2 regions of the Devosia sp. Soil_C_22 genome follow, and region 1 is predicted to be linked to the other one. Evidence: predicted binding sites of a transcription regulator. Region 1 holds the regulator's gene; the other holds the start of a gene.
What was found. The regulator PhoB, encoded in region 1, activates phosphate uptake and scavenging genes when phosphate is short. The targets are predictions, from matches to a motif close to TGTCATNNANCTGTCAT.
Positions count from the first base shown of each region.

Region 1 (7,130 bases):
GCCTGAAGCAGTTCTGCGAAGGCGTCGGCGACAACACAATCGACATCGCCAATGCTTCGCGCCAGATCAAGGACAGCGAACTCGAGGCTTGCACTGCCGCCGGTGTGACCGACGTGCGTGAAGTCCAGTTCGGCTACGACGGCATCGTGTTCGCCTCGTCCGCTTCGGGCCCGGATTTCGCCCTGACCCCCGCCCAGATCTACCAGGCCATCGCCGCCAAGGTTCCGGTTGACGGCGCTCTCGTCGACAACCCCTACACCAAGTGGAACCAGATCGACCCCTCGCTCCCGGACCAGAACATCTCGCTGGCCATCCCGGGCACCAACCACGGCACCCGTGAAGTCTTCCAGCTCGAAGTCGTCGACGCTGGCGCCGAGGAAGTCGGTCTGCCGGAAGGTCTGAGCGATGAAGAAAAGGTCGCTGCCACCACCACTTTCCGTCAGGACGTCGTGGTCGAGATCTCGGGCGATTACACTGAGACGCTGGCCCGCCTGTCCTCGAACCCCGACACCGTCGGCGTCTTCGGTCTGTCGTTCTACGATCAGAACAAGGATACCCTGAAGGTCGCGACCATCAACGGCGTCGTGCCGTCGAACGAGTCGGTTGCCGCCGGCGAGTACCCGGTTGGTCGTCCGCTGTTCTTCTACGTGAAGGGCCAGCACCTCGGCACCATCCCGGGCATCGAGGAATACGTGCAGTTCTTCCTGTCGGAAGCCATCTCGGGTGAGGGTGGTACGCTCGAAGCCGCCGGCCTGATCCCGCAGCCTGCCGACGTGACCGCTGCCCAGCTCGCCGCTTTCGAAGCTGGTCCGGCTCAGTGATCTGATCCTAGGGCCGCGCCTGAAGGCGCGGCCCACCTTTGTTTCCGCGGGGGCCTAACCAATGAATTCCCTTGTCATCGCTGGCTTGCTGCTGGTCCTGCTGGGGCTTGCCTACCAGTCGGGCTGGGCGCGTGGCCGCGGTCTCGCCACGGTCAATGGCGTCAAGGTTCATTCGCGTCCGCAATATCACGGCACCTATGTGGCCATCTGGGCGATGGTCCCGGCCCTGGTGATCCTAGGGCTCTGGGGTCTGTTCGGCGCCGGCATCACGCGCAACTACCTGTTGTCGCAGATTCCGGCCGACATCCTTCAGTCGCTCTCGGTCGATGACCTGCGCAACACCGTCAACCGCATCAGTTCGCTTGCGTCCGGTTACGGCGTCGTCGGCGAGGCTGTCCCCTACGAGCAGTCTGCGGGAGACGCGCTGCGCTCGTTCCAGACCTTCACCTTCCTAGGCGTGATCATTGCCGCTGGCGTCGCCGGCGTGTCGGCGCTGGTCTACGCCCGCAGCCGCATCAATGCCCGCCTCCGGGCCCGCAACTGGGTCGAGCGCGCGATCACCGTGGGGCTGATCGCCTGCTCCGCCGTGGCCATTTTGACCACCGTCGGCATCGTCGCTTCTCTGGTCGTCGAAGCGTTCCGCTTCTTCACCTTCATCAATCCGCTGGATTTCTTCTTCGGCACGGTCTGGAACCCCAACAATGCCGGCACCGACGGCAACTGGGGCAGCTACGGCCTCCTCCCGCTGCTCGCCGGCACGCTGATGATCACCGCCATCGCCATGCTGGTCGCGGTCCCCGTCGGCCTCATGGCCGCGATCTACCTGAGCCAGTACGCGCCGCGTCAGCTCCGTGCCGTGGCGAAGCCGATCATCGAAATTCTCGCGGGTATCCCAACCATCGTGTTCGGCTTCTTCGCCCTCGTGACGGTTGGCCCGTTCTTCCGTGACCTTGGCAACCTGCTCGGGCTGCAGATCAGCGCCACCAGCGCGCTGACAGCGGGTGTGGTCATGGGCATCATGATCATCCCGTTCGTGTCCTCGCTGTCGGACGATATCCTCAACCAGGTGCCGCGCACGCTGCGCGACGGCGCCTACGGCCTTGGCGCTACCAAGTCCGAGACCATCCGCAACGTGCTGATCCCGGCGGCGCTACCCGGCATCGTCGGCGCCTTCCTGCTGGCTGTCAGCCGCGCCGTCGGCGAAACCATGATCGTGGTGCTCGCGGCGGGCAATAGCCCGGTGCTCCGCGGCAATCCATTCGAGCCTGTCGCGACCATCACGGTGTCGATCGTCAATCAGCTCACCGGTGATACCGACTTCGCGGGCCCGCAGTCGCTGGTCGGCTTCGCACTGGGCCTGACCCTCTTCGTCGTCACCCTGTGCCTCAACATCTTCGCGCTCTACATCGTTCGGCGCTTCCGGGAGCAGTACGAATAATCATGACCGACACGTTCGCAACTCGGGGCATGGCGTCTTCCTCCGATCGCACCAGGCTCGTTCGCGCCAGCCTTCGCCGCCGTCACATGAACGAGGCGATCTTCCGAGGGCTGGGCCTTGCTGCCATCATCGTCGCGCTTGGCTTCGTCGCGCTGCTGTTCGTCGATGTGGTGCGCAAGGGTATTCCGGCCTTCACGCAGTCGAACCTGCACCTCGCTATCAACTTCGATCCCGAGTTGATCAAGGTGGATCCGGCGCCGGCGCGTGCCGACTTTCCGTCGGAAGCCGCCTACAACGCTGCCAGCCTCAAGTGGCAGCGCGCGGTTGCTTTGCTGAACTGGAACAAGGTGATCGAGGCTTCGCTGCGCGCCGCCGCGCCGGCCGGGTTCGAGATCGACAGCCGTGCGATCCTCACCATCGCCGAGACCGATGCCCGTCACGAGGCGCGCGAGCGCTTCGTCGCCGACCCTTCGCTGCTTGGTAAGACCGTCGAGATGGACTTCCTCGCCTCGGCCAACGCCGACAACTGGATCAAGGGTAACATCGACCGCTCGCTCGGCGATGCCCAGCAGCAACTCGCTGCTCCAGCCCGTGCGCTCATCGATCAGTTCGTCGCCAACGGCACCATCTCGAGCGGCTTTGCCTGGTCGATCCTGACCAATGTCGACAGTCGCGCCGCGCCTGCGTCGGCCGGTCTGCTTGGCGCCTTCGTCGGTACCCTGTGGATGATGCTGATCGTCATCCTGCTGGCCGTGCCGATTGGCGTTTGCGCCGCGATCTACCTCGAAGAGTTCGCACCCAAGTCGCGGCTGACCGACCTGATCGAGGTCAACATCAACAACCTCGCGGCTGTACCCTCCATCGTGTTTGGTCTGCTCGGCGCGGCGGTGTTCATCAACTACATGCACCTGCCGATCTCGGCCCCGATTGTCGGCGGTCTTGTGCTGACGCTGATGACGCTACCGACCATCATCATCGCTACCCGTGGCGCGCTGCTGGGCGTCTCGCCGGCCCTGCGCCAGGCGGCGCTCGGTCTCGGCGCCAGCAAGACACAGATGGTGTTTCATCACGTCCTGCCGGTCACCTTCCCCTCGATCCTGACGGCAACGATCCTGGGTGTGGCCCACGCGCTCGGCGAAACCGCGCCCCTGCTGCTTATCGGCATGAAGGCGTTCGTCGCCGCCGTCCCCGCCACCCCGCTCGATCAGGCGACCGCTCTGCCGGTGCAGATCTACCTGTGGCAGGGCAACGAGAACCGCAATTTCTTCGAACCGCGCACGGCCGCTGCGATTATGGTGCTTCTCGCCGTGATGATCGCACTTAACGGCGTCGCTATCTATCTTCGGTCGCGCCTCGAGCGCCGGGCATAGTTTCGGGTTCGCCCAGGAGGCTTCAAATGGACATGTTGGCAGGCAAGGTCAAAATGGAAAACGCTCAGATCGCCCCAGGTTCGGATGCGGTCAACCACCCGATCCGCGTCCAGGCGCGCGATGTCACCGTCCACTACGGCGCCAAGCAGGCCCTGTTCGGTGTGTCGATCGATATTCCCGATCGTGCTGTCACCGCGTTCATCGGGCCCTCGGGTTGCGGCAAGTCGACGTTCCTGCGCTGCATCAACCGCATGAACGACACGATCGAGGGTTGCGTTGTCGGCGGCAAGATCAGCCTCGACAATGACGACATCTACGATCCAAATCTCGACGTCGTGGAACTGCGTGCGCGCATCGGCATGGTGTTCCAGAAGCCCAATCCGTTCCCCAAGTCGATCTACGAGAACATCGCCTACGGCCCGAAGATCCACGGCCTCACCAAGTCCAAGGCCGAGCTCGACGAGATCGTCGTGACCTCGCTGCGCAAGGCAGGACTGTTCAACGAGGTGAAGGACCGTCTGCACGAGCCGGGCACCGGCCTCTCGGGCGGCCAGCAGCAGCGCCTCTGCATCGCCCGCGCCATCGCCGTGGGCCCTGAAGTCATCCTGATGGACGAGCCCTGCTCGGCCCTCGACCCGATCGCCACCGCAGTGATCGAGGAACTGATCGACGAACTGCGCGAGAACTACACCATTGTCATCGTGACGCACTCGATGCAGCAGGCCGCCCGCGTCAGTCAGAAGACCGCGTTCTTCCACCTCGGCAACCTGATCGAGGAAGGCAAGACCGAGGACATCTTCACCAACCCCAAGAACAAGCAGACGCAGGACTACATCACCGGCCGCATCGGCTGACCGGACGAGGATCGATCAATGTCTACGCTCAACGAGCATATCGTTACCTCTTACGAGGAAGAACTGACCAACCTTGCCAAGCTCATCTTCGAGATGGGCGGGCAGGTTGAAGTGGCCGTATCGAACGCCACCCGGGCGCTGCTGCGGCTGGACCACAGCCTGGCGCGCCAGACCATCGATGCCGACAAGGCCATCGATGAGATGCAGAAGAAGATCGACGAGATCGCCGTCTCGATGATCGCCCGCCGCCAGCCCATGGCGACGGACCTGCGCGCCATCATCACCTCGATCCACGTCGCCAACGATCTCGAGCGCGTCGGCGATATGGCCAAGACCATCTCGCGCCGCACGTTGCAGATAGACGGGCTCAGCCTCGCGCCGAAATTCTACAACGGCGTCAAGCACATGTCCGACCTGATCCTGCGCCAGCTCAAGGCGGCGCTCGATGCCTACGCGACGCGCAACAGCGCCGCCGCCGTCGAAGTGTGCAACTCCGACGAAGAGATCGATGCGCTCTACACCTCGCTGTTCCGCGAACTGCTCACCTACATGATGGAAGATCCGCGCAACATCACGCAGTGCACGCATCTGCTGTTCTGCTCCAAGAGCCTCGAGCGCGTCGGCGACCACGCCACCAACATTGCCGAGCACGCTTACTACCTCGAGACCGGCCGCCAGATCGGGACTGCCCCCGACCAGCACCGTACGCAGGTCAAAGAGTAAGTCTGACCGACGAATCCACGACGGAGTGACCGCCGATGTCTGCTACCATCCTCATCGTCGAGGACGAGGCCGATCTCGCAGTATTGCTGCGCTATAACCTTGAGGCGGAGGGCTTTCGCGTTGCGACGGCCGCCTCGGGCGATGAGGCTGTGGAACGCATCCGCGACGGCGTGCCGGACCTGATCCTGCTCGATTGGATGCTGCCTGGCCTCTCCGGCATCGAGCTCTGCCGCCGCTGGCGGGCCCGCGAGGAAACCGCGCGCACCCCGATCATCATGATCACGGCGCGCGGCGAGGAAGAAGAGCGGGTTCGCGGCCTTGCGACCGGCGCCGACGATTATGTCGTAAAGCCGTTCTCGATCCCGGAACTGCTGGCCCGCATCAATGCGCTGCTGCGCCGCTCGAGCCCCCAGCTCGTGACCGCCGTACTGAAGGCCGGCGATCTCGAGCTCGATCGGACCAGCCACCGTGTCCGTCGCGGCGGCCGCGAGGTGCACCTGGGGCCGACCGAGTATCGCCTGCTCGAGTATCTGATGCGCCATCCCGGCCGGGTGTACTCGCGCGAGCAACTGCTCGATGGCGTGTGGGGCAACGATGTCTATGTCGACGAGCGCACCGTAGACGTACATGTCGGGCGCCTTCGCAAGGCGATCAACCGCCACCGCGACGCCGACCCGATCCGTACCGTGCGTGGCGCCGGCTATGCCTTCGACGAGCGCTTTGCCGCGCTGAGCTGACGTTGCGGACAGGTTGGAGCGCCCAGCGTTTCCAACCTGTCCAAGATTTCACCCACCTTACCAAGCCCTAACACGACTTTCGCGCTCCGCCTTCCTATGTGTAGGGCGGGCGGATATGGGCATTGAGGTGAACGAATGAAGCGTTGGCTTGCTGCTATCGGTGTGCTCGCTGTCTTGGGCGCCGCAGGCGCCGGCTGGGTCGTATTCAGCGCCCCGGCCAAGGATGCCATTCCCGCCACCACTCCGGTGACCCGCGGCTCCGTGGAGGAGACCGTGCTGGCCTCGGGGGTCATCCAGGCAAGTTCGCTGGTCAGCGTCGGTGCCGAAGTGTCGGGCCGCATCAAGTCGCTGAACGTCGCGCTCGGCGACGATGTGAAGAGCGGCGACGTGATCGCCGAGATCGATTCGCTGAACCAGGAAAACGCGGTGAAGGTTGCCGAAGCGGCGCTTGCCAACATCTCGGCCCAGAAAGAGATCAAGGAAGCAAGCCTCGCGCAGGCTCGCGTGGCGCTGGCGCGAGCTGAAAAACTCAACCCGAACAAGCTGATATCGGACGCAGACTACCAGACCGCGCAACTTGCGGTGCAGACCGGGGAAGCGGAGCTCAAGTCGATCGACGCGCAGATCCAGCAGGCCGAGCTCAGCGTCGAGTCGGCCAAGCTCGATCTCGATCGCACCCGCATCGTCGCGCCCATGGACGGCACGGTAGTCGCCGTCGCGGTGGAAGTGGGGCAGTCGCTGAACGCCAACACCTCATCGCCGACCATCGTCAAGATCGCCAACCTCGACAAGATGGTGGTGAAGGCCGAGATCTCGGAAGCCGATGTACCGCGCGTGCAGCCCGGCCAGCAGGTCTACTTCACCATCCTGGGCGATCCCGATACGCGGATCGACGCCACGCTGCGCGCTGTCGAGCCGGCCCCGGAGTCGATCGCCTCCGAGAGCGACACCTCGAGCGCGTCGACCGCCGTCTACTATAACGGGCTGTTCGACGTGGAGAATCCGGACCACAAGCTGCGCATCTCGATGACCGCGCAGGTGACCATCGTGCTCGATGCAGCCGAGGATGTGCTGACCCTGCCGGCCTCGCTGCTGACCACCAGGGCCCGCGATGGTGGCTATGTGCTCGCCGTGTGGAACACGGCCGACGAGAGGGCCGAACCGCGGCAGGTGCAGGTCGGGCTCAA
Region 1 is NZ_JBDGIY010000001.1:688,760-695,889, forward strand. Features, by position in the region: gene AC3A6I_RS03255 (substrate-binding domain-containing protein) at 1-821, shown strand, start outside; gene pstC (phosphate ABC transporter permease subunit PstC) at 883-2,259, shown strand; gene pstA (phosphate ABC transporter permease PstA) at 2,262-3,629, shown strand; gene pstB (phosphate ABC transporter ATP-binding protein PstB) at 3,656-4,483, shown strand; gene phoU (phosphate signaling complex protein PhoU) at 4,502-5,206, shown strand; gene phoB (phosphate regulon transcriptional regulator PhoB) at 5,242-5,943, shown strand; gene AC3A6I_RS03285 (efflux RND transporter periplasmic adaptor subunit) at 6,079-7,130, shown strand, end outside.

Region 2 (7,130 bases), 1.5 Mb from region 1:
GAAGACGCGCAGCAGCTGGTGGCGGTGATTGAAGCCGTAGATCAGGACACCCTCGTCCTTGAGGCGCTTTTTGTAGGCGCCCGAAAGGCGGGTGCTGCCGACATCGTCGTAAAGCACATAGACCTTCACGCCGGCGCGGGAGCGCTCGATGAGGGCGTCGGCCAGGCGCTGGCCGAGGGCATCGTGGCGGATGATGTAGAACTGGACCAGCACGTAGACCTGGGCCTCGGCGATGCCGGCGATGATCGAATCGAACGTCGCCTTCCCGTCGATGAGCAGGTCCACCTTGTTGCCGGCGATGAAGGGCATGCCGGCGGCACGGCGTTGGACCGGCCACTCGTCGCCCGTTTCGCGGTCGATGACGGCCAGATCCTCGCTGCGCAAAAGACGGGAATGGCGCACCTGCAGCTTGGTGTTGGCGTAGCTGTCGAAATGCTTCCAGCCGAAGACGAGATAGACCAGTGCCGTGGGGAAGGGCAGGAAGGCGAGCGAGACGAGCCAGGCGATCGAGCCCTGCGAGGTGCGCGAGGCGCTGATCTCGCGAACGGCGCAGATGATGGCTAGGGCATAGAAGCCGGCCAGCACCATGGCGATGATGGGGATGCTCTCGATGACGCTTTCCGCCATCTCCGTCACGTCGACAACTTCGCCCATCGAGCCTCCCGCACCGCCAGCCTAAGACTAATATCCGATCGTTCGCCGCTGGCTAGTGCCGACCACCGGCGCGATGGGAGTTGCGTCCACCAACGAACGCCGCGATTGTGGGGTTGCCTGCCGATTTCCCCCACAATGAGCTTGCCGTGTCGACCCCCACGCCCAACCCACGTGAAAACGCGATGGCTGGGATCGGTTTCAAGCTGGGTTCGGTATGCCTGTTCCTGGGCATGTCGAGCTTCCTCAAGGCGGCCGAGAACGTGCCGGCCGGGCAGTTGGTGTTCTTCCGCTCGGCCTTCGCCATCCTGCCGATCATCGTCTACCTGATCTACCGGCGCGAGCTGCTGGTGGGGCTGCAGACCAAGCATCCCGTGAGCCATTTGTGGCGCGGGCTGGTCGGCACGGGCGGCATGATGACCGGGTTTTTCGCGCTGACGCAGCTGCCGCTGCCCGAGGCGATCACCATCAACTATGCAACGCCGCTGCTGATCGTGGTGTTTTCCGCACTGTTCTACCACGAGCGGGTGCGGCTCTACCGCTGGAGCGCGGTGCTGGTCGGGCTCGTGGGCGTGGTGATCATCATCTGGCCGCGGCTCACGGTATTCTCTGGCGGGGTCGGGGACCTGACCGGGGCAACGCTGGGGGCGATCTCGGCGCTGGTATCGTGCTGCTTTTCGGCGACCGCCATGGTGCTGGTGCGGCGGCTGGTCGACACCGAGCGCTCGGCGACGATCGTGCTCTATTTCTCCTCGATCTCGGCGCTGCTCGGGCTCTGCACCCTGCCGTTCGGCTGGGTGATGCCGACGACCGAGCAGTTCGCGCTGCTGGTGGCGGCCGGGATTTTTGGCGGGATCGGGCAGATCCTGCTCACCGAATCCTACCGGCATGCCGACATGTCGGTGGTGGCGCCGTTCGAGTATGCCTCGCTGCTGCTGTCGGTGGCGGTGGGCTATTTCTTCTTTGCCGAGGTGCCGAGCCTGCCGATGCTGGTGGGCGGCTCGATCGTGGTGGCGTCGGGGCTGTTCATCATCTACCGCGAGCACCGGCTGGGGCTGGAGCGGAAGCGGGCGAGCGAGGTTAGTCCGCCGCAGTAGGGTGGCTCAGGTTTCCTCGCGCTGTGAGTGCGGCATCTACCTCAGGATGGGATCCCGGCCTGCGCCGGGATGACCCGGTGGGTGGGCGCGATTGTGCCCCCGCTGAGGGTTGAGGGTCATCCCTTCTGGACGAAGCTCTCCAGCACCTTTTTCTTGCCGGCTTTTTCGAAGTCGATCGAGAGCTTGTTGCCTTCGATCTGCTCGATGGTGCCGTAGCCGAATTTCAAGTGAAAGACACGCTGGCCGACAGAGTACTTTGAGCCGCGGCCGTCGTCGGTGGAGCGGGCGACGAGGTCGCCGTCGATGGTGATCGGGCCGGCCGATTTGCGTGAGCTGGCCTGGGCGCGGGCGCGCTGCCAGCCGGGCGTTTCGTAGAGGGAATCGAACGGGTCGCGGGTGTCGAAGCGGCTGCTGGAGCGGCCGCCATAGCCGTAACCGCCGTAGGAGGAGCCGGTGTCCTTCACTTCGACGGCGGCGGCGGGCAGCTCGTCGAGGAAGCGCGACGGGATGGCGGATTGCCAGAGGCCGTGGGTGAGGCGGTTCTGGGCGAGCGAGACGCGCAGGCGTTTTCTGGCGCGGGTGAGGCCGACATAGGCGAGGCGGCGCTCTTCCTCGAGGCCGGCGCGGCCGCTTTCATCGAGGGTGCGCTGGCTGGGGAACAGGCCTTCCTCCCAGCCGGGGAGGAATACGGTGTCGAACTCGAGGCCCTTGGCGGAGTGCAGGGTCATGATCGAGACGGCGTCCTCGGCTTCGCCACTGTCACGGTCCATGACCAGCGAGACGTGCTCGAGGAAGCCCTGCAGCGAGTCGAACTCGCTCATCGAGTTGATGAGTTCCTTGAGGTTTTCGAGCCGGCCCTCGGCCTCGGCGGACTTATCGTTCTGCCACATCTCGGTGTAGCCGGACTCGTCGAGGATCTGGGCGGCGAGCTCGGCATGCCACGGACTGCGGCGGGGGATGCCGGGGGCGGTATCTTCGTCGACCTGCTTTTCGCCCCCGGGCGGGGTCTGCATGCGCCAGTTCCAGTCGTCAAACTGGGCCATCAGCTCGCGCAGGGTGGTGCGCGGCTTGGCCTTCAGTTCTTCGGTTTCGATGAGCATGCGCACGGCGCCGGTCAGCGTCGTGCCCTGCAGGCGGGCGGTTTCGTGGAGCAGCTTCACTGTGGTGTCGCCGAGGCCGCGCTTGGGGACGTTGACGATGCGCTCGAAGGCGAGGTCGTCGTTCTGGTTCACCACCAGGCGGAAATAGGCGATGGCGTCACGGATTTCCTTGCGCTCGTAGAAGCGCGGGCCGCCGATGACGCGGTAGTTGAGGCCGAGCGTGATGAAGCGCTCTTCGAAGGCGCGCATCTGGTGGGAGGCGCGCACGAGGATGGCCATGGAGTTGAGCACGTCGCCGCCGCGCTGGAGCTGCTCGATCTCCTCGCCGACCTGGCGGGCTTCCTCGTCGCTGTCCCAGACGGAAGTGACGTGCACGAGGTCGCCGGCCTCGCCGACATCGGTGTGCAGGGTCTTGCCTAGGCGGCCCTGGTTGTTGGCGATGAGGTGGGAGGCGGCCTTGAGGATGTTGGAGGTCGAGCGGTAGTTGCGCTCGAGTCGGATCACCTTGGCGCCCGGAAAGTCCTTCTCGAAGCGCAGGATGTTGTCGACCTCGGCGCCGCGCCAGCCATAGATCGACTGGTCGTCGTCGCCGACAACGCAGATATTGGCTTCCGAGGCCGGGCGGCCCTGGGCGAGGAGGCGCAGCCAGAGATACTGCGCGGTGTTCGAATCCTGGTACTCGTCGACGAGGATGTATTTGAAGCGCCGATGGTACTCGGCGAGCACATCCGGGTGCTCCTTGAACAGCTTGATGTTCAACAGCAGCAGGTCGCCGAAATCGGTCGCGTTGAGGGTGGCGAGCCGGGCCTGGTAGTCGTGGTAGAGATTGGGCAGGCGGCCATTGGCGAAGCCGGATTTTTCAGCCGGCGGCACGTCCTCGGGTAACCAGCCGCGGTTCTTCCAGCCATCGAGCATGCCGGCAAAGACGCGGGCGGGCCAGCGCTTCTCGTCGATGTTCTCGGCTTCGAGCAGCTGCTTGATCAGGCGGATCTGGTCGTCGGTATCGAGGATGGTGAAATCGGAGCGCAGCTTCACCAGCTCGGCATGGCGGCGCAGGATGCGGGCGCCGATGGAGTGGAAGGTGCCCAGCCACGGCATGCCTTCGACGCCCGAGCCGACGAGGTGGCCGATCCGCTCCTTCATTTCGCGGGCGGCCTTGTTGGTGAAGGTCACCGACAGGATCTCGGACGGCCAGGCGAGGCGGGAATTGAGGATGTGGGCGATGCGGGTGGTGAGCACGCGCGTCTTGCCCGTCCCGGCGCCGGCGAGGACCAGCAGCGGCCCCTCGGTGCTGAGCACGGCCTCGCGCTGTTCTTCGTTCAGCCCCTTCAGATAGCCGAGCCCGGCCACAGCGGGCTTGCGGCCCAATTGGCTGGTGATCGCACCGGCGGCGGGCCGGTCGAGGCGTTGCGGTTCAGATGCCATACGGGATTGACGAATCCTGTTTCGTTCTCATCGGCGAATATAGGGAGTGGGGCGGCCGATGTATACGTTCCGGGCATGTCACAGGACTGTCATGGGACTGTCACGCAAGCGTTGTGCGGCCTGCCTAAGCGTCAGCCCTCTTTTCAAGGGGGACTACATGCTGAAAAAGTCAATTCTGCTCGGCCTTTCGGCCAGCCTGCTCGCCGGCTCCGCCATCGGCGCCGAGTATTTCGACCGCATCGCCAGCTTTCCGGTGGCGCTGAACAACCCCGACGTTGAAGTCGGCAGCACCGAGAATTCCTCGGAAATCATCACCGCGACCGAAGACGGCATGACGCTCGTCTATTCGAACGCGCTGCTGGGCGGCATCGGCTTTGTCGACATCACCGACCCCAAGGCCCCCCAGGCCGGCGGTTTCGTGAAGCTCGAAGGCAGCCCGACCTCGGTGGCCGTGATCGGCGGCCGTGCGCTCGTTACCGTCGACACCACTGAAGATTTCACCGCGCCGACCGGCTATCTCGCCATCGTCGACATCGCGACCAAGACCCTCGAGTCCCAGTGCGACCTGGGCGGCCAGCCGGATGCCGTGGCCAAGAGCCACGATGCCTCGATCATCGCGATCTCGATGGAGAACCAGCGCAACGAGGACGTGAACGACGGTGACATCCCGCAGCTGCCGGGTGGCAACGTGACGTTCTTCAGCGTGGGCGAGGGCGGTGCGATCGACTGCTCGACCATGCGCGTCACCGACCTGACCGGCGTTGCCGATATCGCGCCGGAAGATGCCGAGCCCGAGTATACGGACTTCAACGGCAAGAACGAACTCGCGCTCACGCTGCAGGAAAACAACCACATCGTGATCATCAACGGCGAGACCGGTGAGATCATCAACGACTTCTCCGCCGGCGCGGTCGACCTCAAGAATATCGACGCCACCGAAGACGGCGTGCTGAGCTTCACCGAAAGCCAGGACGGGCGCCTGCGCGAGCCGGACGCCGTGCAGTGGCTCGACGACGACCGCATCGTGATCGCCAATGAAGGCGACTGGAAGGGCGGTTCGCGCGGCTTCACCATCTTCAACAAGGACGGCACCGAGCTCTACGAGAGCGGCCCGGCGCTGGACTATATCGCGGCCACGCTCGGCCACTATCCGGAAGGCCGTTCGGACGCCAAGGGCGTCGAGCCGGAAGGCATGGAAGTCGGCACATTCGGCGACACCAAGTACATCTTCGTGAACCAGGAGCGCGCGTCGCTCGTGGCCGTCTACAAGGATACCGGCGCCGAGCCGGAATACATCCAGTCGCTCCCGTCGGGCGTCGGCCCGGAAGGCGCCCTGGCCATTCCGTCGCGTAACCTCTACGTCACCGCCAACGAGACCGACCTGTCGGTCGATGGTCTCGCCGGCTCGCATGTCATGATCTTCGAGCTGGCCGAGCGCGATGCTCCGGCCTACCCGCAGATCGCGTCGGACATGGTCGACGGCGTGCCGCTGGGCTGGGCTGCGCTGTCGGGCGCCGTTGCCGATGCCGAAAAGCCGGGCACGCTCTATGCCGTGACCGACAGCGCCTTTGCGGAAGCGGCGATCTACACGGTCGACGCCACGCAGAAGCCGGCCAAGATCACCAACAAGGTCGTGGTCACGCGGAATGGCCATCCGGCCCAGAAGCTCGACCTCGAAGGCATCACGCAGGACGGTGAAGGCGGCTTCTGGCTGGCTTCGGAAGGCGATACGGCCAAGCTGACGCCGCATGCGCTGTACCACGTCAATGCCGATGGCGAGATCGAAGACGAGTTCGCTTACCCGGCCTCGCTGCTCAAGGGCGAGACCCGTTCGGGCTCGGAAGGCATCGCCAAGATCGACGACACGCTCTGGATCGCCATCCAGCGCGAGTGGAAGGATGACGAGAAGGGCTTTGTGAAGCTGCTGGCCTACAACACCGACAGCGAAGAATGGGGCGCGGTGCGCTATCCGCTCGAGAAGGCTCCGGAAGGCGGCTGGGTCGGGCTCTCGGAAATCACCGTGCACGGTGACTACGTGTACCTGATCGAGCGCGACAACCAGATTGGCGAGAAGGCCCAGCTGAAGGCCGTGTACCGCGTGCCGGTGTCCGAGCTCGTGGCCGCGCCGCTCGATGGCGAGATTCCGGTCGTGACCAAGGAACTCGTCCGCGACCTGATCCCTGACCTCAAGGCGAATAACGGCTACGTGGTCGACAAGGTCGAAAGCCTCGCGATCGACAGCGAAGGCACTGCCTATGTCATCACCGACAATGACGGTGTGGATGACAGCTCGGGCGAGACCTTCTTCTGGACCTTCAAGGTCGAGTAAGACGCGCTAAACTGTTTGACGGGGCCGGTCCGTGAGGGCCGGCCCTGATCGTTTGTGACGCGGAATTGAACGGCGATGGCCGACTTCGTTCAGTTCGGTTGCTCAAGATCGACATCGCCCTATTTCGTTTGCCCGTGAGCAGATTATCGCATGCTGCACGATGGCGAGGATAAGTCGGGCGGAGGGGCGGTTTCTCGGGCGCTTCGAAGCGGGACGGGACCGGCGTCGTGGCGCCGACAGTGCCCGGGATAGCCGGTCAGGTCAGTGGACCGTACCTATTTTCGCTGCAAGTCTGCCGCATTCATGAATGGCTTCTGAACTGATGTTCAGGTGACGAGCGCTGTGGCACGGACAACACGATCGTGAGGGATGACCCGCGAACAGCCCGTGACGTATCTGCGGGCTTTGCCTACACTTTGCCGAGTTTTGCGGAGATTCACGCGGCCCCGTGCTGAACCGGCTTTTCATCATCATCGGCGTGCTTGCGATCCTTGCCATCGCCGCGGCTTTCGTCGTGCCCAGCTTCAT
Region 2 is NZ_JBDGIY010000001.1:2,223,261-2,230,390, reverse strand. Features, by position in the region: gene cls (cardiolipin synthase) at 1-654, opposite strand, end outside; gene AC3A6I_RS10815 (DMT family transporter) at 837-1,748, shown strand; gene AC3A6I_RS10810 (ATP-dependent helicase) at 1,865-4,273, opposite strand; gene AC3A6I_RS10805 (esterase-like activity of phytase family protein) at 4,431-6,602, shown strand; gene AC3A6I_RS10800 (AsmA family protein) at 7,051-7,130, shown strand, end outside.
Region 2: the regulator PhoB is predicted to act here: its motif matches at 4,361-4,377, upstream of AC3A6I_RS10805 (esterase-like activity of phytase family protein).